DNA from 4 places in the Streptomyces sp. R35 genome. Region 3 is predicted to be linked to each of the others. Evidence: riboswitches for the same ligand, from Rfam matches in the RefSeq annotation. Region 3 holds a riboswitch; each other region holds the start of a gene.

Region 1 (5,591 bases), 2.9 Mb from region 3:
CCTACCGGAGCGACGACAACGCACCCTGGGCCGCCCGCACCTCCGTGGAGGAGGCGGCTGATCCGTAAGTCGCGACGCCCGCTCGCTCACCGTGGCAGTATCTGGGCTCCATGAGTGCGTCCCTGGCGGTACGGAGCTTGCGCGCGGCGGTGTTCGCCGTGCTGTGCGTGCTGCTGGCCGCCGGGGGGCACGGGCTGGCGACGGGGGAGGCACCGCCGTTCTGGGCGGACGGTGCCGGATTCCTCGCCGTCTTCGCGGCCGGCTGTCTGCTGGGCGGCCGGGAGCGGTCGCTGCTCGGGATCGGCGGCGGAATGCTGGCCGCGCAGGCCGGACTCCACCTCGGGTTCGAGGCCGCCCGGCCGCGCATGGCGATGGACATGCACGGGGCGCACATGACGCACGCGCACGTCCACGCCCTGACGCCCCACGCCACGGCCGCGCATGTGGCCGCGGCCCTGCTCGCGACCTGGTGGCTGCGGTGCGGCGAGGCCGCGCTGTGGTCCCTGCTGCGGTGGGCCGTGGCACTTGTGCCGGGGCTCGCGGCATGGTGGCGGGCGCGGACGGGACCGTCTCACGCACGGGCCCGCCGGAACGCCGTACGCCGAAATCACGTGGATCCGCGGCCACTTCGGCAGTTGTTGCTGCGGCACGCCGTCTCCCGTCGGGGACCGCCGGCAGGGCTCGCCCCCACGCCCTGACCGCATCCACACCTGTACGGAGTTCCCCTGATGTCCCCGATACGCACCACCCTGCGCCGAGCCGGCCTCGTTGCCGCCCTCACCACGGCCGGAGTCCTGACCGCCTCGGGCGCGGCCTTCGCGCATGTGACGGTCCACCCCGAGAGCTACGCCAAAGGCGCCACGGACGGCGTCCTGACCTTCCGCGTCCCCAACGAGGAGGACACCGCCAGCACCACCAAGGTGCAGGTCTTCCTGCCCACCGACCATCCGGTTCTGGGCGTCCTGGTCACGCCCCAGGCGGGGTGGACCGCGAAGGTGACGACCACCAAGCTCAAGACGCCCGTGAAGACGGACGACGGCACGATCACCGACGCCGTCTCCGAGATCACCTGGACCGGCGGCCGGATCCGCCACGGCGAGTACCAGGACTTCGACGTCGCCTTCGGTCAGCTCCCTGACAGCACCGACGAGTTGAGCTTCAAGACGTTGCAGACCTACTCGGACGGCAATGTCGCCCGCTGGATCGAGGTGACGCCGAAGGGCGGCGAGGAGCCGGAGAACCCGGCGCCCGTCCTCGCGCTCACGGCCAAGGCCGCGGAGGAGGACGGTTCCGACGGGGGTTCCACCTCGGACTCGTCGTCGGGCTCGGGTACGGCGTCCCGTTCGGGCTCGTCTCCGGCTGCCGCGGCCAAGAGCTCGGCGTCGAGCAGTGACTCGACGGCGCGCGGCCTGGGCATCGCCGGGCTGATCGTCGGCGTCCTCGGTCTGGCCGCGGCCGGATTCGCCATCGCTCGCGGCCGCGCCGCCCGCTCCTAGCCGGTACGCGGCTGCCGCCCCGCCGGTCTCAACTCCCGTCGGCGGGGCGGACCGCCCACCGCTGCTCCACCTTGGCCAGCCGCCAGTACGCCACGGCCGCGGCCCAGACGACCACGAACAGGCCGACGATGATGTAGCCGACGTTGTCCAGGTCGAGCCCCGCGATCCAGCCGGTGACCCCGTCGCGCAGGTCGAGCTTGTCGTGCAGCACGCCCACCAGCTCGATCGTGCCGATGAAGAAGGCCACCGCGATGGACAGGCCGGTGATGGTGAGGTTGTAGAAGACCTTGCGCACCGGGTTGGAGAAGGCCCACTGGTAGGCGAAGTTCATGAACGTGCCGTCCAGCGTGTCGAACAGGCTCATCCCCGCCGCGAACAGCAGCGGCAGGCACAGGATCGCGTACCAGGGCAGCCCGGCCGCGGCGCCGCTGCCCGCCATCACCATCAGCGTGACCTCGGTGGCGGTGTCGAAGCCGAGGCCGAAGAGGAAGCCCAGCGGGAACATCTGCCCGGGCCGCGTGATGGACTTCGTGAAGCGGCCGAGGATCCGGTTCATGAACCCTCGGGAATCCAGGTGCTGTTCGAGCTCGGCCTCGTCATACGTACCGGCCCGCATCGCGCGGAAGACCCTCAGGATGCCGATGAGCGCGACGAGGTTGAGGGCGGCGATGAGGTAGAGGAACGACCCGGAGATCGTCGTACCCATGATGCCGAGCACCTGGTGTGTGCTGGAGCCCTCGTTCATGATCCGCCCAGCCAGCTGGGTGCCTCCGGCGATGAGTGCGGCGAGGATGACCACCACACTGGAGTGCCCGAGCGCGAACCAGAAGCCCACCGACACCGGCCGCTTGCCGTCGGCCATCAGTTTGCGCGTGGTGTTGTCGATCGCGGCGATGTGGTCCGCGTCGAAGGCATGCCGCATGCCCAGCGTGTAGGCGGTGACGCCCAGACCGATGCCGAACGCCTTGGAGCCGACCTCGTAGTGCTCCGGCGCCACGAGCAGGAACAGGATGCCGAACGCGACGACGTGCAGCGCCGCGATCACGGCCAGGAGTACACCGGTCCGCACGGTGTCCTCGCGCCGCCAGCGGAACCCGGCGGCGGATAGGGACGACTGCGTGGGCAGGGTCATGCGGTCACGCTCCAGCACCTCGTGGATCACTTCGTGAGATGCCGTGGCCGGTCTCCTGGCTGACGGGTGCACGCGCCCGGCCCTGCCTTCCCGGCCTCGCGGCCAGTGGCGCCACCCGAAGGCGGCATGGGACGGGAACTCCCCGATCACAGTGGCGAGGGCCGCTCCGGTCTGGGCCCCCTGAGGGGCCGTCACCGGTCTTCCCGAACACCACGGCCCGCCAACCGTAGGCGTGGCCGGTGTCTCCTGCAAAGCTGCACAGCTACGCAGGTATTGAAGATCACATACGGCTGCTCGCCCTGGCCGTTCCGGCGACGGAGACGGAATCGGAGGCGGGCACGAAGGCGGACAAGGAGACGGCAGCGGAGAAGGAGACGGCGGCGTGTGTCCCCTGGCCGCCTGCGAAGATGGCCCCCATGCATCTCGTCCCCGCCGAGCGGGCCGACCGCCGGACCATCGACGGCCACCGGGTCTGCGACGCCGTCGCCGCCATCGGTGAGCCCGGGCATGTACGCACCTGGGCCGACCGCTTCTCCCTCCTCGCCGACCCGCGTCGGCTCGCCCTGCTCCTGGCCCTCCACCGGGCGGGCCCGCTCGCGGTCTCCGACCTCGCCGTCGCGACCGGCATGAACGACCCCGCCGTGTCCCAGGCGCTGCGTCTGCTCCGCACCGCCGGGGTGGTCGAGGGTGACAAGGACGGGCGGGTCGTGCGCTACCGGGTGACCGACGGTCCGACCGCCGAACTCCTCGAACGCTGCGCGTACGACGCCGGCTGAGCCACTCCCGGGCGCACCGGGATCGAAGAGGGGATCTGGGCAGGGCATCCGGAAAGGACATCTGGGCAGGGCATCCGGATAAGGCTGCGGCCCCGAACGCCTGGGAGGCGGGCCGGGGCCGCGGGCTCACGGAGTCACCGTGGTGCGGTCACTCACTGTTGAGTTGCCAAGGTGCCGTGCTGCTCAGTCCTGCGTCGGCGCGTTCTTCCTGCGGACGAAGAACACCGCCGCGCCGCCGATCACGACCAGGGCGATGGCCACGCCCGCGATGACCGGGGTCGCGCTGGATCCACCGGTCTCGGCGAGGTCGGTGCCCCCGCCGGAGGTGCCGCCCACCGTCGCCGGGCTCGGCTCACTGACCGTCTGGGTCGTGATGTCGTTCGCGCTGCCCTGGGTCTTGCAGTCGAGTACGCCCTTGAACCGCTCGGTGAAGCCGTTCGGAGCGTCGATCGTGAAGTCGTACGCCTGGTCCTCCTGCAGCGGGATGGTCACCGTCTGGGACTTGCCCGCCGCGATGGTGCGCTCGACGCCCATCAGCTCGAAGGTGAACGCCTCGTCGCCCTCGTTGGCCGCCGTGATGTCGACGCCGCCCTTGGCGCAGTTCTTCTCGGCGGACAGGGCCGGTATCGCGCCCTTCTCCGCCCAGTTGGCGGTCGCCGTGGCGGAGACCGTCGACTCGCTGGACCCCGCGAGGATCTGCGTCTGGCTGTGGGTCTCCGAGGTGAAGGCGCGGCCGACCGGCACGGTCGTGGACGCCTGCACGGTCAGCGCGGCCGAACCGTCCGCGCTGTCCTTCGGCACGTCGAAGTAGAGCCGGCTGCCGTCGGTGGCGGAGGTGATCGCCTTACCGTTCTTGCCGACGACCTTCACCCCGCTGGCGGCGGAGTCCGCGGGCGGCGTCACCGTCACGCTGTCCGCGTTGGTGTGCACCGTGACGGGGCCGAGCCGCTCGCCGGCGTGACCGGAGACCGCGGCCGGGTCGAGGGTCAGCGAGGCCTTGGGCTCCGCCAGACTCCGCGCGCTCTTCTGCAGATAGTCCGCGAGCTTCTCCGCCTGCGGGTCCACCGCGTCCACGTCGGCACCGTCCGAGTACCGCCAGATGGCCACCTGAGTGCCGGCCGCCGCGTCCTTCTCGGTGAGGCTGCCGACGCCGGCCTTCTTGGCGAGCGCCGCCAAGTCGTTCACCTGCGGGTAGGAGTTCCGCAGGATCCAGCGGATCCTGCCCGCGTTCTTGTTGCCGTTCAGCGACGTACCGCTCCAGGGGGTCTCCTGGTATTTGGCGTCCCGCTGCGTCGGGTTGTGGATGTCGATGCAGTAGGTCTGCAGCATGCCGCCGTTGTCGACGGACATCTCGAACAGCCCCGCGGACACCCAACTGTCCTCGCCGTTCTCGTGGATGACCGCGGACCCGTACGTCTTGAGGTCACCTATCGTGGCGGTCGCACCGCCCAGGCTCTGCGGGGTCTCGTCGGCGACGGCCGTACCGGCGGTGGCGATCGTCCCGACGGCGACGAGCCCCGACACCAACGTCGCGGCGGCGAGGCGGGCGGCCCCTCGGCTGCGCGCGGACAACGCAGAGAACGCAGAAAACACAGAATTCCCCTTCGCGCAGGACCCGTTGACATGGGGGACGGTCCCGCCAGCAGAATCAGAAGCCACGTGAGCTATGCCCGGCATCCTAAGGAAGCGGCGCACCAGGTTCCCCGGTCATTCCATCGGATAATCGATCCGACTCGGAATCGTTATCGCTCACACAGCTGTGAGCTGGGCTTATCGACAAACACACAGGGACCGTTCGCAACGCATTCATCGATAAGCCGCAGTTCGGTCAGGTCGTGCGTGTCCCTGACATCACGTCACTCCCGCCGGCTCGGGATGCTGTTGGCCCGCCGCCTCGGTATGACCCTCTGGCTCCGTCTCCCAACTGGGCTCCGGCTGCGGTGCCGGAGCCGATCCCGTGTCCCCCTTGGCGGCTCGACGGAAGGCGGACGTGCCGCGCGAGAGGTCGTGTCCGATCGCCGCCGCGTCGACGTCCGCCGAGGTCCAGCTCTGGCCGTCGCGCGTTTCCGTGCGTACCTTCAGCCGCCCCTGCACGACCACCGGATCGCCCACCGACAGGGACGCCCCCGCGTTCGTCGCGAGCGCCCTCCTGGACCACACCGTGAAGAAGTTGGTGTGTCCGTCGGT
Region 2 (5,591 bases), 2.2 Mb from region 3:
ACCGCGTACGACTACAGCCCGGCGACCGGCTCCTCCTCTACACCGACGGCCTGACCGAGGCCCGCGACCCGGAGGGCGCCCCCTTCCCCCTCCTCGGCGAGGCCGCGCTCGCCCTGCGCGAACCGCTCCCCGAAGAGGCCCTGCACGCCCTGTACACCCGCCTGATCGCCCACACCGGTACGACCGCCCTCGCCGACGACCTCGCCCTGGTGCTGTGCCAGCCGGTGGAGGCGACCGTGCCCGTACGCGTGCCGTGAAGCACAACTCTGCCCCCGCACCGTGAAGTACGGTCGCTGACCATGTTCTTCACGGCCGAGCGGCGACACCACGTACGAGAGCTCCTGCTGGAGCGCGCCCGCGCCGACGACCGGATCACCGGCGCGGCGGTCACGGGTTCCGCCGCACGCGACGCCGAGGACCGCTGGTCGGACGTCGACCTGTTCCTCGGGGTGGCGGACGGGGCGCCCGTGCCCGCCGTGCGGGACGACTGGAGTGCCTTCGTGTACGGGGAGTTGGGCGCCCTGCACCACTTCGATCTCCCTGCGGATCCCGCCGTCTACCGGGCCTTCCTGCTCCCCGAACTCCTCGAAGTGGACCTGGGGTTCACGCCGGAGGCGTCCTTCGGGCCGATGGGCGGCGGAGCGTTCCGGGTCGTCTTCGGCTCGGTGGCCGTACGGGAGTCGACCGACGCGGCCACTGACCCCGATCACCTGACCGGCCTCGCCTGGCACCACGTCCTGCACGCCCGCATCTCCCTCGAACGCGGAGCGCTGTGGCAGGCCGAACACTGGATCAGCGCCCTCCGCGACCACCTGCTGACCCTGGCCTGCCTGCGCCTGGGCCTGCCCTCCGCCTACGCCAAGGGCGCGGACCGGCTGCCGCCGGAGGTCACCGGACCACTGACTGAAACCCTCGTACGTTCCCTGGACCGGCCCGAGCTCCGGCGCGCCCTGGCGACGGTGACCCGGGCCCTCCTGAGCGAGCTCCGGATGACGGACGCGGACACGGCCGCCAGGCTGGAGGACGCACTGCGCGAGCTCGCCACCCCTTCGGAAAGGTGAACCGATGAGCAGCCCGCACGACCCGCACGCCCTGCACGACCTCCTGAACGCGTACGTCGACGACGGCACCGTGCCGGGAGCGGTGGGCCTCGTGGCCCGCGGCGACCGGGTCGACGTCCAGGCCGTCGGCTCCGTCGACGTCGAGGGCAGCGCCCCGATGGCCAGGGACACGATCTTCCGTATCGCCTCGATCAGCAAGCCGATCACCGCCGCGGCGGTGATGCTGCTGATCGAGGACGGCCTGATCACGCCCGACGACCCGGTCGACGCGTGGCTGCCGGAGCTGGCGAAGCCGGTGGTCGTCCGTACACCGTCGAGCCCCGTCGACGACGTGGTCCCGGCCGCCCGGCCGGTCACCGTCGCCGATCTGCTCTCCTCCCGGGCCGGCTGGGGCTTCCCCTCCGACTTCACGCTGCCGCAGGTCCAGGCGCTGTTCGAGGTCCAGAAGGACGGCCGCGATCTGCGCGCCTTCCCGCCGCCGGACGCGTGGGTGGCGGCGCTGGCACGTGTTCCGCTGCTGTACCAGCCGGGCGAGGCCTGGCTGTACGGCACCTGCTCCGACCTCCAGGGCGTACTGATCTCCCGGGTCGCCGGCCGTCCGCTCCCCGAGTTCCTGGCCGAGCGGATCTTCGAGCCGCTGGGCATGACCGACACGGGCTTCGAAGTGCCGGCGAGCAAGCGCGACCGATTCACCAGCTACTACCGCGCCGCCCGGAACGGCGGCGGTCTCGAACTGGCCGACGCCCCCGACGGGCAGTGGAGCAGCGTTCCGCCGTTCCCGTCCGGAGGCGGCGGGCTCGTCTCCACCGCCGACGACTGGCTGGCCTTCGCGCGGATGCTCTTGGCCGACGGCACCGCACGCGGGCGCCGCCTTCTCTCCCCCGCCTCGGTGCGGCAGATGACCACCAACCACCTCACCCCGGCCCAGCGCGACATCGGCGCACTGTTCATGGAGGGCCAGGGCTGGGGCTACGGCGCCCAGGTCGACATCGAACCCACCGACCCGTGGAACGTCCCCGGCCGATACGGCTGGACCGGCGGCACCGGCACGACCGGCCACCTCGTCCCGTCCACCGGCACGGTCACCGTGCTGCTCACCCAGGTCGGCATGGAGAACCCGACGCCCACCCCGCTGATGCGGGACTTCTGGCGGCACGCGGCCGACACCACCACTCAGTGAGGGCGGATCAGCTCACGGATCAACTCCTCCGCCTCGCCGAGGAGTTCGACCTCCCGCAGACTCATGGTCGGATTGGCGGCGCGCCGGGCCCTCGCCTCGGTGAGCCCGTCCTCCGTCAGGTACGCCGCGTTCCCGTCGAGCATCGCGGCGAGCGTCTCGTCGGCGACCTCCGCGTGGGGCTCGTCGCCGACGGCCACCTGGGCGAGGATCACGGCGGACGTGCCCCAGTCCAGGCCGGGCGGGCCCTCCTCGGCGTTGGCCCAGTCGATGACCTTCGGGCCGTCCGGGGTGAGCATCACGTTGTCGGGGTGCAGGTCCAGGTGCAGGACGCGGACGGCCGGGTCCGCGGAGACCCGGGCGGGCACGGCGTGCAGTCTGCGCAGCAGCCGGGCGAGGGTGAGGCCGGCCTCCTCGGCGGAGAGCAGTCCCGCGCCGAACGCCTCCAGCATGGTCGGCCCGGACAGCCGCTCCATCACCAGGTCGGTCCGGGTCGCCGCCCGCACGCCCGGCACCGGATAGCCGTGCCCTCGTACGTGTTCCATGACCGCGGCCTCGGCGGTGGCGTCGCCCCACCCCTCGCGGTCCCGGCGCAGGACCCACGCCTCGTCGATCTCGTAGACGTCCGCCGAACGCCCCGAGCCGAGCAGTTTCCCCGTACGCATGGCCAGAACCTATCCGGGCATCCGGGCGGGGCCACAGGCGGCCCTCAGACTCTTGTTTACGGGCCGGTAGAGTGAGCGCGTCGTCATCACACCCGTACGGGGGGAAGCCGGTGCAAATCCGGCGCTGACCCGCAACCGTGAATCACCCGCCAGGTGGTGAGCCGGATCGCCTCGCCCGGGACGTGACCGGCTCGTGCCGTCGGCAGCCCGCCGACGGCCGGCACCGTCGAGGTATACGGAGCCGGAGCCGCTCGGGCCAAGTCTGCGCCCGCTGCTGCCCGGCTCCCCAGGGGAGAGTCATGATTGTTCGCCGCAGCGCCGCGGTACTGGCCGCCACCGCCGTGATCGGCACGGCCTTCGCACCGGCCGCCCTCGCGGCGGACTCGTCCCCGTCCCCTTCCGCGTCCCAGGCGCTCCCGTCGGGCCTGTACGGCTCCACCGACCCCACCTACGACGGCGTCTGGCGGCAGTCGCTCGCACTGCTCGCCCAGGACACCGTGGGCGTCGAGCCCGCGGCGAAGGCCGTCGACTGGCTGACCGGGCAGCAGTGCGCGAGCGGGGCGTTCGCGCCGTACCGCGCCGACGCGACCGCGAAGTGCGACGCCAAGACGATGGTCGACACGAACAACACGGCCGCCGCCGTGCAGGCCCTCGCCGCGCTCGGCGGGCACGACACCGAGACGGGCAAGGCCGTGGCATGGCTGAAGTCCGTGCAGAACAAGGACGGCGGCTGGGGGTACGTCGCGGGCGGGGCCAGCGACGCCAACTCGACGTCCGTGGTGATCGGCGCGCTCGCGGCGGCCGGGCAGAAGCCCGCGGACGTCTCCCAGGGCGGCAAGTCGCCGTACGACGCACTCGTGACGCTGTCCATCGCGTGCGAGGGCGAGGGCAGCGGCGGCGGGTTCGCGTTCCAGCCCGACAAGAAGGGCAAGCTGACGGCGAACGCGGACGCCACGGCGGCCGCGGTCCTCGGCTCCCTCGGCAAGGGGTTCGTGACGACGGCGGGGAAGACCACGACGTCCGGTTACGTCTGCGGCGCCACGGAGAAGCTCACTCCGGCGGAGGCTGCCCGCAACGGCGCCTCCTACCTCTCCAACGCCCTCAACGCCACCCCGTACCTGAAGTCGGCGATGCCCGGCGCCAAGGATCAGCCCGACTACGGCAACACCGCCGACGCGGTCGTCGCACTCGCCTCCGACGGCTGGACCGAGGACGCCCAGAAGCCCCTCGCCTGGCTGGAGAAGAACTACGGCGCCTGGGCGGCGAAGGCCGGACCGGCCGCGTACGCCCAGCTGATCTTCGCCGCCCATGCCACCGGCACCGACCCGCGCGACTTCGGCGGCGCGGACCTCGTCAAGCAGCTCGGCGCGACCGGTCCTGCGGCGGACGCGTCCGACCACTCGGCCGCCGCGAGCGACGAGAAGAAGGACGAGAAGAAGAAGGACGACGACAAGGGGCTCGGCGTCTGGTGGATCGTGGGCGTCGGTCTCGTCGCCGGCATCGGCATCGGCTTCCTGATCAGCGGCCGCAACAAGAAGCAGCAGCTGTGATACGCCGCCGTCGGACGCCCGCGCCGGCCCCGGCTCCGAGTCGTGCCCTGACCCTGAGTCGTGCCCTGACCCTGAGTCGTGCCCAGACCCTGAGTCTTGCCCTGGCCCTGCTGCTCCTCGTACTCGGCGGGGCGGGGCAGGCCCAGGCGGTCGGCTACCGCTACTGGTCCTTCTGGGACCTGACCGGCGGGAAGTGGACGTACGCCACCCAGGGCCCGTCCACCGCGCGGCCGTCCGACGGCGACGTCCAGGGCTTCCGCTTCGCGATCAGCGAGGACTCCCAGCACGCCGTACAGCCGCGCGGAAACCGGGACTTCGCCTCGATCTGTGCCAAGACGCCCGCCCAGCAGGGCAAGAAGCGCGTGGCCCTGGTCATCGACTTCGGTACGCCCGCGGACGCACCGTCCGGCGAAACCCCGCCCACCCCGCGCACAGCCTGCGCGAGCGTCCCCTCGAACGCGACCACGGCCGAAGCCCTGGCCTCGGTTGCCAAGCCCCTCCGCTACGACACCAACGCCCTCCTGTGCGCCATTGCGGGCTACCCCCAGACAGGCTGCGGCGACCAGGTGACCAAGCCGACGAAAACCACCGCCCACCCCCACCAGCCCAAACCGGCCCACCACGGCCCATCAGTAGGCCTGCTGGCAGGTGCAGCGGCGGTAGCCCTCCTGGGCGCCGCAGCAATCTGGCAGGCCCGCCGCAACCGGGGCTGAGGCGGGGGTGAACCCAATGACACCGGCCGACCCCGACCGCCCAGCCCTCACGCCGGCTCCCGCCGCTCCACCCTCTGTGGGCAATCGTCCCGCAGGGCGATGGGGGTCCCCCCGCTCGAGCGAAGCCGAGAGTGGGGGAGGGTGGGCACAGCCACCAACGCCGGGTGCCGTCCCAGCCCAACGCCCACCGCACCGCCGCACCCGCACCCGCACGCCGGAGGCAACCCGCACCAACTCCCTCCACCCCGGCGCCTGGTGGACCTGGGCCCTAGGCCTGGGAACAGCCGCCTCCCGCACCACGAACCCCCTCCTCCTGGCCCTGCTCATCGGCGTAGCCGGCTACGTGGTGGCCGCCCGCCGGACCACCGCCCCCTGGGCCCACTCGTACACCGCCTTCGTCAAACTCGGTGTCACCGTCCTGGCCA
Region 3 (5,591 bases):
TCCGGGCCGCGAGCACACTCCTGACCAGGGACTACGGGAGGCCTCTGCACCGGTGCTCCCAGCAGTCCGGTCAGCAGGGCGTCGGTCGCCGGGCGCAGCAGATGTCTGCCCTCGGGCGCCGACTCCAGGCCGACGACCAGGGCGAGGCAGATGTCGGCGGCCTCGGCGGGTTCGACGCCGGCCAGGGAGTCCGCCTCGGCGAAGAGGGTGATCAGGAGGCGGCGCAGCTCGCCGGTGAAGGCGTGGCAGATGTCACCGAACAACCGGGCCTTCTCGTCGAGGAGTTCGGCCGTGTGCGGGGAGTCCCCGGCCAGCCGGCCCACCAGGTCGAGCTTGGCCGCGAGGACGCCCCGGACGCGTTCGGTGTGCGGGGTGTCCCCGGTGGCCGCCTGCCGGGCCCGGCCGAGCGCCTGCTCGTGCAGGCGTCCGGCGAGGCGGCGGAAGGCGTCGTCCTTGCCACGCACGTACTGGTAGACCGCTGACCGGGACACGCCCATGGTGGAGGCGATGTCGTCCATCGTGGTGCGCCGTACGCCGTACCTGGTCAGGCACTCGTAGGCGGCGTCGAGGACCTCGTCGAGCCGGTCGGTGGCCATCGTCAGGCCAGCTTCTTCAGCAGCTCGGCCGCGAGCGGGGCGGAGGAGGACGGGTTCTGGCCGGTGACCAGATTGCGGTCGACCACCACCTTGGGGGCCCACGGCTCGCCCTCCTGGAAGTCGACGCCCGCCTCGACGAGCCGGTCCTGGAGCAGCCACTTCGCCCGGGCGGCGAGACCCGCCTGCGTCTCCTCGGCGTTGGTGAAGGCGGAGACCCGGTAGCCCGCGAAGGCGTTGCCGCCGTCCTCGCGGGTGGCGGCGAGCAGCGCGGCCGGGGCGTGGCATACGACACCGAGCGGCTTGCCCGAGTCGAGCGCGAGGGTGAGGAGGCGGCCGGAGTCGGCGTTGACCGCGAGGTCCTCCATCGGGCCGTGGCCGCCGGGGTAGAAGACGGCCGCGTAGTCGTCCAGGTCCACTTCCTCCAGCTTGATCGGCTGCTGGAGCTCGGCGATCGACGCGAGGGCGCCGGCGATCCGGTCGGCGCCCTCCTGCCCGCCGTTCACCTCGGGCGCCAGGCTTCCCTGGTCCACGGTCGGCACGACGCCGCCCGGCGTGGCGACGACGACCTCGTGGCCCGCGGCCTTGAAGGCCTCGTACGGGGCGACGGCCTCTTCGGCCCAGAAGCCGGTCGGGTGCCGGGTGCCGTCGGCGAGCGTCCAGTGGTCGACGCCGGTCATCACGAAAAGGATCTTCGACATGGTGTGTTCTCCGGGGGAGCGGGCCCTGGCGGACCTGGGGAGCGTTCTTGGCCGTACGCCCTGACGTTCTGCGCTCAGATCGTCAGGGCGGCGATGTCCTCGACGGTATGCGTGTCGGACATAGGTGACCAATAAGAAACCCGCTCGCAGGCATAGGGGATCCAATACCGCGCCGGGAATACGGCGGGCGGCCCCGCCCCGAGGCTGGACGCCGGGAACATGCACGATTAATCTCATCCGCACCTAGACAACTGGTTGAGTAGAAGAGGTGGGCGTGATGCATTCCTTCCGCAAGGCCGTGGAGGCCGGAGATTTCGCCGCGATCGAGGAGATGCTGGCCGAGGACGTGGTGTTCACCAGCCCCGTCGCCTTCAAGCCCTACCCGGGCAAGGCGATCACCGCGGCCATCCTGCGCGGCGTCTCCCGTGTCTTCACCGACTTCCGGTACGTACGCGAGATCGCCGGCGCCGACGGCCGGGACCACGCGCTGGTCTTCGAGGCGAAGGTGGGCGACAAGCAGCTCACCGGCTGCGACTTCCTGCACTTCGACGAGGACGGCCGGATCGACGACTTCATGGTCATGGTCCGTCCGCTGACGGCGGCCCAGGCGCTCTCCGAGGCGATGGGGGCGCAGTTCGAGCGGATCTCACGGGAGGTGGCGGAGGCGGCTGGCGCGTGAGCGGCGACGCACTCTGATGGTCGACGGGTCAGCCCGGCTCCCCGAGCGGGCGTCCCGCGCGAACGTTCCAGCGACCCGCGCGGCCGCTGAACTCCGTGGCGGTCAGCGGTGGCACGTCGACGCGCCAGAAGGCCGACTCCGGCGCTCCCAACACCCGTACCACCAAAGCCCGTACGACCTCCGGCTCCACCACGGCGACGGTTCGCCCGGTGACGTCGGAGGCCGTGTCCAGCCAGCCCGCCACCCGGTCGCAGAACGCCCGCACCGACTCCCCGTCGTGCGGCGCGGATCCGGGATCGGCAAGCCACCGTGCCACCGCCTCCGGCTCCTTCGCGCTCACCTCGTCGAGGGTCGCCCCGCGCCAGCGGCCCACGTCCAGACCGGCCAACTCCGGTGGGTCCTCAGGGGTGTCGAGGCCGAGCGCGCCCGCGGTCTCGCGGCACCGCACGGTGGGGGAGACCCACAGCCGGGCCGCGGCCGGAACACTGTCCGCGGCCGCCCGCGCGAGCCGCAGCCCCGAGGCGTCGACCGGACATCCGTCGTCGAAGCGGGCCTCGCGCAGTGCCTCGCTGATCGCCGCTGAGATCAGGATCACTCGGCTCGTCATCCACATCCACTTTCCTGTGCAAAACCCTTGTGCGGTACGGGAACCGGCCACGCGGCCGGGTCAGGGGCGCACGCCGTGCCCCTCATGCGCCCTTGGCCGGATCCCCGCCACGCGGTACGGTCTCGTCGATATTGACGACGGTTCGGCGGAAGTCCGGTGGAAATCCGGCACGGTCGCGCCACTGTAAGCCCATCAAGAACCACTCCCGCCAGGGGTGGTGAAGGTCGAGCAAGTCAGACCCGCGGCCGTCGTCCTGTGCACCACCAAGATGGGACGCGAGTTCCCCAGGAGGTTCTGCCCCATGGCGCAGTCCGTCGCTCAGCCGACCGCTACCCCCACCGCCGTTCCCGCGAAGCTGCCGATCGGCGCGATCGCCCCCTGGGCGGTCTTCTTCGGCATCCTGATGCTGGTCCTGCTCTACTTCGTCGGCGCCGAACAGGGCGCCACCTCCCTCGTGTCCGGCGAGAACGTGCACGAGTGGGTGCACGACGCCCGCCACCTGCTCGGCTTCCCCTGCCACTGACGGCGAAGAGGAAACGTACGAGCTCATGAATTCCGCAACTGTCAGAAACCTCCTGGTGCGTGGCATGCTCGCGGGTCTCGCCGCGGGCCTGCTCGCCCTGGTCGTCGCCTACTTCCTGGGTGAGCCGCGCGTGGACTCGGCGATCGCCTACGAGGAGGCGCACTCGCACGAGCACGGCATGGAGATCGTCTCCCGCACGATGCAGTCCACCGGCGGCCTGGCCACCGGTGTCCTCGTCTACGGGGTCTCGTTCGGCGGGATCGCCGCCCTCGCGTACTGCTTCGCGCTGGGCAGGATCGGCCGGTTCGGGCCGCGCGCCAGCGCGCTCCTGCTGTCGGCGGCGGGCCTGCTCGCCGTCTACGTAGTGCCGTTCCTGAAGTACCCGGCCAACCCGCCGTCCGTCGGCGACCCCGACACCATCGGCAAGCGCACGACCCTGTACTTCCTGATGATGGTGCTCAGCGTGCTGCTCGCCGTCGCCACGGTCATCCTGGGCAAGCGCCTCGCGCCGCGCCTGGGCAACTGGAACGCGACGCTCGCGGCGGGCGCGTTCTTCGTCCTCGCCATCGGCCTCGCGTACGCGTTCCTGCCGGCCGTCAACGAGGTCCCGAAGGACTTCTCCGCCACCCTGCTCTGGCAGTTCCGCCTCGCGGCCCTGGCCATCCAGCTGACCCTGTGGACCGCCTTCGGTCTGGTCTTCGGGGTGCTGGCGGAGCGGGTGCTGGCTCCACGACCAGCCACCGTGCGGGAGAAGGAGCCCGCCGCGGAGGCAACTCCCGTCGCTCACTGAGCAGTTGAAAAAGGGCGGTCCCGGTCGTCGACCCGGGCCGCCCTTCTCGTTCAGATCAGCCGCTCGAAGCCGTCCAGCATCGCCGTGAGGCCGATGTCGAAGTGTTCGTCGATCTCCGTGTCGTCGGCCGCGCGGGCGAGGACGTTGTACGCGGGCGATTCGGGCGCGGGCTTCTTGCTGCGGCTCTGCGAACCGAGCCGCACCACCGCCAGGCTCAGCGCGTGCCCGATGGTGAACTCGCGCAGACAGCGAGCGATCTGCAGGGCGTGGGTCGGGGTGAAGCCCCTGGCCTGAAGCAGCTCGATGATCCGTACGCCCGTGTCGATCGATGCACGCGAGCGCACCGGACGGGTCGCGAAGACCGAGACCGCCTGCGGATGGCGGAGCAGCGTGTCGCGCAGCCGCAGGCAGTACTGCTCGGAGACCGCCCGCCAAGTGTCGTCCCAGGGCAGCGAGTCGACGTCGAGCTCGTCGAAGAGCGCCTCCGCGATGCCGTCGAACAGCTCCTCCTGGTCCCGGAAGTAGCGGTACACCGCCATCGGGTCGACCCCGAGCCCCGCGCCGAGCTTGCGCATCGAGAAGTTGCCGAGGCCGTTGGCGTCGATCAGGGCCAGTGCGGCGGCGGCGATGTACGTCCGGTTCAGCGCCGGTCTGACGCGCGGGGACGGCCGCGTGTCCGCCGCGCTGCCCTTGTCGGTCTTCATGAGGAGAGTTGGTCCAGAATCGTGGTCAGCCGCTGGGTGAATTCCTCCGGAAGCTGCTGGTAGACCGTGTGGCCTCCGGGGAACTCCTCGCATGCTACGCCGAGCAGCTCGCTCAGGACGTGAGCGGGACGGTGGTAGGGGCGCCCTTCGCTGTCGCGGCCCGTGGCGAGGCGCCAGGGGATGCCCACGTCCCGCAGGGCATCGAGGTCGGGCTGGTACGCGAAGCAGAACTCGGGCAGTTCCCGCTCGACGAGGATGCGGGAGTTGCCCAGGATGCGGGTCATGGTGTCCGGCTCGCGACCGGTCACCCGCTGCGCGGCACCGGCGGTGGCCAGCATCACGCGGGAGGTCGCGGCGATCAGCGCCTGGCCCCTCGGCGACACGAACATCCGCGGCGGCTGCGGAAGCGTCATCGCGCCGAACGCGGCCGACGCCCGCAGCGGACCCTTCTCCCGGCCGAGCCGTTCGATGTCCTCCATGGCCTGTCGCTCCGGGCTGTCCAAGGGCAGCACCTGCATGAGCGGCGGCTCGTGGACGACGGCGCCGAGCAGTCGCCCGGAGTGGTGCGCCAGCAGTTCCAGCGCGATGATCGCGCCCCCGCTGTTGCCGAAGACGTACGCCTGGTCGATGCCGTAGTGGTCGAGGATTGCGATCACGTCGTCGGCCTGCTGGGGGACGTCGATGCGTGCCGCCGGATCGGCGAGCGGGCTGCGGGAGTTGCCGCGCCGGTCGTAGGTGATCACCGTGAACCGCTCGGCGAGCAGCGGCACGACGTCCTCGAACATGCCCGCGTCGCCACCGCCGCCCGGTACCAGCACCAGGGCGGGGCCCTGCCCGACACGCTCCGTGTGCAGTCGCGCGCAGGAGACCAGGACGGTCGTCGACCGCGCGACACCCGCCTGTTCACGAACGGACTCGTGTTTGCCCATCTGAGTTCTCATTTCACTTCGTGCCTTGAGATGTGATTATGTCTACGCCGTAGGTTAAGTCTACG
Region 4 (5,591 bases), 1.4 Mb from region 3:
CCGTCCAGCTCCTCGCACGCCCTCATGGGCGGCCTGGTCGGCGCCACCATCGCCTCCGCCGGCACCGGCGCCGTGCACGGTGACGTCCTGGTCGGCAAGGTGCTGCTGCCCGCCGTCGCGGCCCCGATCGTCGCGGGCATCGCCGCGATGCTCGCCACGCGGCTGTCGTACAGGCTCAGCAAGAACGCCGACGCCAAGGCCACCGCGAAGGGCTACCGCGCCGGCCAGATCGCCTCCGCCGGCCTGGTCTCGCTGGCCCACGGCACCAACGACGCCCAGAAGACGATGGGCATCATCACCCTGGCCCTGATCGCCGGTGGCGCCATCGCCCCCGACGCCGATCCGCCGGTCTGGGTGATCCTCTCCGCCGGTCTCGCCATCGCGCTCGGCACCTACCTGGGCGGCTGGCGCATCATCCGCACGATGGGCAAGGGCCTGACCGACCTCCAGCCGCAGCAGGGCTTCGCCGCCCAGACCAGCGCGGCCACGGTCATCCTGGCCTCCTCCCACATCGGCTTCTCCCTCTCCACCACGCACTCCGTCTCCGGTTCCGTGATGGGCGCCGGCCTCGGCCGCAAGGGGGGCGTGGTCCGCTGGTCCACCGCCACCCGGATGTTCGTCGCCTGGGGTCTGACGCTGCCGGCCGCCGCGCTGGTCGGCGCGGGCGCCGAGTGGGTCACCGGCCTCGGCGACTGGGGTACCGCGCTCGTCGCCGTCTTCCTGATCGCCTCCAGCGCCGCGATCTGGCGGATCTCGCGCCGCGAGGTGGTCGACGCCACCAACGTCAACGAGACCGAGGAGCCCGCCGGTGTCGTGACCACGGCCATCGCCGCCGTGACCCCGCCCCCGGCCGGCAGCATCACCGATGACCTCACGGCCACCATTCCGGCTCCCGCCGAGACCGCGGCGAACCCGTCGGCTCCGTCGGCCATGGCCTGAGACCCGAAGGAAGAAACAGCATGAACATCGACTGGGCAGCCCTCGGGTCCGTCATCGGAGTGAGCCTCGGAGTGACCGTGGCCCTCGTCGGCCTCTTCACCCTCGGCGTCGTCGGCCTCTCCAAGAAGGAGTCGGCCCAGGGCGGTTCGGCCGCCGCGGCGGCCACGGGCGCGTACGTCTGCTTCGCGGCCTGCGCTGCGGCGGTGGCGTACGGCATCTCCTTGATCATCGCCTGAAGCACCGGCCGACCATGGTCCGAGCACCGCACGATCCTTTCTGAGGACCGCACGGCCTTTCTGAGGACCGCACGATCATCGCCGCCCTGCTCATCGGTCACCCTTTCCTGGTGACGGTGAGCAGGGCGGCTCTTTTTCCGCGTCGGCGGGACAGCTCGGCGTACCGGTCCCGCACCTTCGCGCAGAGCGTCTCGTCAGGCATTTCGGATGCCTACGCTCCGTGATCATCAGCGCATCCGTGGACTGCCGCCCCCCACAGGGGAATTCGGCGCAAGTCGGTCTCGGCGGACAGGCCGGGGTGGCGGCGGTGTGGGTCTCAGCACACTCTCCCGTCGCAGGTCAACAGCAAGTTGACGGGTCTTCCAACCCCGTGGTGGACTGCCCGAGCCAAGTACGGCGGCATGAGAGGAAGCCGGTGTGAGTCCGGCGCGGTCCCGCCACTGTCACCGGGGAAGGAATTCCCCGGGAGCCAGGAACTCTCACCGCCGGTCTCGTCGAACCAGGGCGTGGACACCCTGAGTGAGGACATATCGCCATGCGCGGCTGCCCAAGTGCCCTGCCAACGACGCGAGTGACGCGAACGACGGTTGTCCCCGACCCCACGGTCGGCTGAACCGATGCGTGCCGATCGCGTCTTCGCGTACGGCGCCACCGCCGGCCTCCTCGGCGACCTGCTGCTCGGCGACCCTCGCCGGGGGCATCCGGTCGCCGCGTTCGGGCGGGCCGCGGGAGCCGTGGAGCGGGTGTTGTGGCGGGACCACCGCGGGTGGGGCGCGCTGCACACCGCCGTGTGCGTGGGCGGTGCCGCAGGCCTCGCGGCGCTCGCGAGCCATTCCGTACGTTCCTCTCGTACCGCCTCCATCGCGCTGACCGCCGCCGCCACTTGGGCCGTCGTCGGGGGAACCTCCCTCGGGCGCGAGGCCCGCGCGATCGGTGACGCGCTCGCGGCCGGTGATGTCGAGGTGGCCCGGGAGCGGCTGCCGCATCTGTGCGGGCGGGATCCCCAGGCGCTGGACTCCGACGGGATCGCACGGGCCGTCGTCGAGTCCGTCGCCGAGAACACCTCCGACGCGGTGGTGGGGGCACTGGTGTGGGGCGCCGTGGGCGGCGTTCCCGGGCTGGTCGCCTTCCGTGCCGTGAACACGCTCGACGCCATGGTCGGGCACAAGTCCCCCAAGTACCGGCGGTACGGGTGGGCTTCCGCGCGACTCGACGATGTGGCCGGATGGCCGGGGGCACGGCTGACCGCCGTGCTCGCGAGCGCGGCCGGAAGTGCTCCGCGGGGTGCCGTACGCGCCTGGCGTGCCGACGCACGTAAGCATCCGAGCCCAAACGCCGGGCCTGTGGAGGCCTCGTTCGCGGGGGCGCTCGGGGTGCGGCTCGGCGGGACGCTCACGTACGGGGGGCGGGTCGAGCACCGGCCCGTGCTCAACGGCACCGGGCGCGCCGTCCAAGTCGACGACATAGAGCGGGCCGTACGGCTGTCGCGGCGGGTGAGCTGGCTCGCCCTCGGCGTGAGTGCCGCCGGGCGACTGCTCTCCCAGAGACTTCTCGCGAAGGGGCGTACCTCATGAGTGGCGGAACGGGCGGCGGACTCCTCGTTGCCGGGACCACCTCCGACGCCGGCAAGAGCGTCGTCACCGCCGGGATCTGCCGGTGGCTGGTGCGCCAGGGCGTCAAGGTCGCGCCCTTCAAGGCGCAGAACATGTCGCTGAACTCGTTCGTGACGCGCGAGGGCGCCGAGATCGGGCGCGCGCAGGCCATGCAGGCGCAGGCCGCGCGCGTCGAGCCCACCGCGCTGATGAATCCCGTGCTGCTCAAGCCGGGGAGCGATCGCAGCAGTCAGGTCGTCCTCATGGGCAAGCCGGTGGGTGAGATGACCGCGCGCGGCTATCACGGGGGACGACAGGAGGCCCTCCTGGGGACCGTGCTGGACTGCCTCGCCGAGTTGCGGGGCACGTATGACGCGGTGATCTGTGAGGGGGCCGGCAGTCCGGCCGAGATCAATCTGCGGCGGACGGACATCGTGAACATGGGGATCGCGCGCAACGCGCGGCTGCCCGTGCTCGTCGTCGGCGACATCGACCGCGGGGGCGTGTTCGCCTCGTTCTTCGGGACGGTCGCGCTGCTGTCGCGCGAGGACCAGGAGTTCGTCGCCGGGTTCCTCGTCAACAAGTTCAGGGGGGATGTCTCCCTGCTGGAGCCGGGGCTCGACATGCTCCACGGCCTCACCGGGCGGCGCTCCTACGGCGTCCTCCCCTTCCAGCACGGTCTCGGCATAGACGAGGAGGACGGGCTGCGTGTCTCGCTGCGGGGTGCCGTGCGGGAGTCCGTCGTGGCGGAACCCGTCGGCGCGGACATCCTCCGCGTCGCCGTCTGTGCCGTCCCCCTCATGTCCAACTTCACGGACGTGGACGCGCTGGCCGCCGAGCCGGGTGTCGTCGTGCGGTTCGTGGACCGGGCCGAGGAACTGGCCGACGCCGACCTCGTCGTCGTACCGGGGACCCGGGGGACGGTGAAGGCGCTGGAGTGGCTGCGGAAGCGCGGACTCGCGGACGCGATCGCACGCCGGGCCGCCGAGGGGCGGCCCGTGCTGGGCATCTGCGGTGGCTTCCAGGTCCTCGGCGAGCACATCGAGGACGAGGTCGAGTCGCGCGCCGGTCAGGTCGACGGGCTCGGACTCCTCCCCGTACGCGTGCGGTTCGCGCGCGAGAAGACCCTCACCCGGCCGGTCGGCGAGGCGCTCGGCGAGCACGTCGAGGGGTACGAGATCCACCACGGCGTCGCCGACGTCACCGGCGGAGAACCCTTCCTGGACGGGTGCCGGGTCGGTGCCGTCTGGGGCACGCACTGGCACGGCTCGCTGGAGTCGGACGGGTTCCGGCGTGCCTTTCTGCGCGAGGTGGCGGCCGCCGCGGGCCGCCGTTTCGTGCCGGCCGCCGACACGTCGTTCGCGGCGCTGCGCGAGGAGCAGCTGGACCGGCTCGGCGATCTGATCGAGGAACACGCGGACACGGACGCGCTCTGGCGGCTCATCGAGTCGGGCGCGCCATCAGGACTGCCTTTCATTCCACCGGGAGCGCCCGCATGAGCACAGTGTTGTTGTTGTCGACCGCCGACACGGATCTGCTGGCGGCCCGTGCCTCCGGCGCCCCGTACCGGATCGGCAATCCGACCCGGGTGGATGTCACGGCCGAGCTGCCCGCGCTCGTCGAGGGCGCGGACATCGCCGTCGTACGGCTGCTGGGCGGCAAGCGTGCCTGGGAGGACGGCCTCGCCTTCCTCAAGGCGTCCGGCATCCCGACCGTGCTGCTCGGCGGAGAGGCCGTCCCGGACGCCGAGTTGATGGCCGAGTCGTCGGTTCCCGCGGGTGTGGTGGCCGAGGCGCTGCGGTATCTCGTCGAGGGCGGCCCGGAGAACCTGACCGAGCTGGCCCGCTTCCTCTCCGACACCGTGCTCCTGACGGGTGAGGGCTTCGAGGAGCCGCACAAGATGGCGGAGTACGGCGTCCACGGCGAGCGCGCGTTCGTCGAGGGCCGCCCGACGGTCGGCGTGCTCTTCTACCGGGCGCACGAGCTGTCCGGCAACACCGGCTTCGTCGACACGCTGTGCGACGCGATCGAGGCGCGGGGCGTCAACGCCCTTGCCGTGTACTGCGGTTCGCTGCGCGGCGCGGACGCGGGCCTGTACGAGATCCTCGGGAAGGCCGACGCGCTGGTCGCCACCGTACTCGCGGCGGGCGGCACGCACGCCTCGCAGGCGTCCGCGGGCGGCGACGAGGAGGCCTGGGACATCGGCGCGCTCGCCGACCTCGACATCCCTGTGCTGCAAGGCCTGTGCCTCACCTCGTCGAAGGCCGCCTGGGACGGGTCCGACGCCGCCCTCTCCCCCATGGACGCGGCGATGCAGGTCGCAATCCCGGAGTTCGACGGCCGCCTCATCACGGTCCCCTTCTCCTTCAAGGAGCAGGGCCCGGACGACGTCCCGGTCTACGTCGCCGACCCCGAGCGGGCCGCGCGCGTCGCCGGAATCGCCGTGCGGCACGCCCAGTTGAAGCACAAGCCGAACGCGGACAAGAAGCTCGCGCTCGTCTTCACCGCCTACCCGACCAAGCACTCCCGGGTCGGCAACGCCGTCGGCCTCGACACGCCCGCGTCGGCGGTACGGGTGCTCGACGCGCTGCGGGACGCCGGGTACGTCGTCGAGGGGCACCCCGACAACGGCGACGAGTTGATCCACCGGCTCATCAACGCCGGTGGCCACGACGTCGAATGGCTCACCGAGGAGCAGCTCGCCGCCGCCCCCGCACGGGTACCGCTCGCCGACTATCAGGCATGGTTCGACAAGCTCGACCCCGAGCTGCGCGACGGCATGCTGGAGGCGTGGGGCGAGCCGCCGGGCAGCCTGTACGTGGAC

The links. Region 3 has a riboswitch for cobalamin ahead of AB5J50_RS05685 (CbtB-domain containing protein). Riboswitches for the same ligand answer to the same signal wherever they lie in the genome.
Region 1: it holds a riboswitch for cobalamin, as region 3 does, so the genes downstream of both, AB5J50_RS18520 (HoxN/HupN/NixA family nickel/cobalt transporter) here and AB5J50_RS05685 (CbtB-domain containing protein) in region 3, are expected to answer to the same signal.
Region 2: it holds a riboswitch for cobalamin, as region 3 does, so the genes downstream of both, AB5J50_RS15520 (prenyltransferase/squalene oxidase repeat-containing protein) here and AB5J50_RS05685 (CbtB-domain containing protein) in region 3, are expected to answer to the same signal.
Region 4: it holds a riboswitch for cobalamin, as region 3 does, so the genes downstream of both, AB5J50_RS12190 (cobalamin biosynthesis protein) here and AB5J50_RS05685 (CbtB-domain containing protein) in region 3, are expected to answer to the same signal.

Annotation. Positions count from the first base shown of each region.
Region 1 covers NZ_CP163440.1:4,044,643-4,050,233, reverse strand. The annotation lists gene AB5J50_RS18530 (hypothetical protein) at 111-698, shown strand; gene AB5J50_RS18525 (YcnI family protein) at 729-1,496, shown strand; gene AB5J50_RS18520 (HoxN/HupN/NixA family nickel/cobalt transporter) at 1,525-2,628, opposite strand; cobalamin riboswitch at 2,656-2,858, opposite strand; gene AB5J50_RS18515 (winged helix-turn-helix domain-containing protein) at 3,045-3,404, shown strand; gene AB5J50_RS18510 (Cys-Gln thioester bond-forming surface protein) at 3,588-4,997, opposite strand; gene AB5J50_RS18505 (single-stranded DNA-binding protein) at 5,256-5,591, opposite strand, start outside.
Region 2 covers NZ_CP163440.1:3,365,423-3,371,013, forward strand. The annotation lists gene AB5J50_RS15500 (PP2C family protein-serine/threonine phosphatase) at 1-257, shown strand, start outside; gene AB5J50_RS15505 (hypothetical protein) at 300-1,061, shown strand; gene AB5J50_RS15510 (serine hydrolase domain-containing protein) at 1,066-2,241, shown strand; gene AB5J50_RS15515 (phosphotransferase) at 2,235-2,903, opposite strand; cobalamin riboswitch at 2,947-3,097, shown strand; gene AB5J50_RS15520 (prenyltransferase/squalene oxidase repeat-containing protein) at 3,203-4,453, shown strand; gene AB5J50_RS15525 (SCO2322 family protein) at 4,525-5,166, shown strand; partial or broken gene AB5J50_RS15530 (energy-coupling factor transporter transmembrane component T) at 5,393-5,591, shown strand, end outside.
Region 3 covers NZ_CP163440.1:1,162,931-1,168,521, reverse strand. The annotation lists gene AB5J50_RS05705 (TetR/AcrR family transcriptional regulator) at 1-596, opposite strand, end outside; gene AB5J50_RS05700 (type 1 glutamine amidotransferase domain-containing protein) at 599-1,294, opposite strand; gene AB5J50_RS05695 (nuclear transport factor 2 family protein) at 1,572-1,973, shown strand; gene AB5J50_RS05690 (histidine phosphatase family protein) at 2,002-2,580, opposite strand; cobalamin riboswitch at 2,681-2,845, shown strand; gene AB5J50_RS05685 (CbtB-domain containing protein) at 2,882-3,103, shown strand; gene AB5J50_RS05680 (CbtA family protein) at 3,129-3,893, shown strand; gene AB5J50_RS05675 (TetR/AcrR family transcriptional regulator C-terminal domain-containing protein) at 3,944-4,597, opposite strand; gene AB5J50_RS05670 (alpha/beta fold hydrolase) at 4,594-5,526, opposite strand.
Region 4 covers NZ_CP163440.1:2,609,378-2,614,968, forward strand. The annotation lists gene AB5J50_RS12180 (anion permease) at 1-939, shown strand, start outside; gene AB5J50_RS12185 (hypothetical protein) at 960-1,175, shown strand; cobalamin riboswitch at 1,533-1,674, shown strand; gene AB5J50_RS12190 (cobalamin biosynthesis protein) at 1,793-2,749, shown strand; gene AB5J50_RS12195 (cobyric acid synthase) at 2,746-4,266, shown strand; gene cobN (cobaltochelatase subunit CobN) at 4,263-5,591, shown strand, end outside.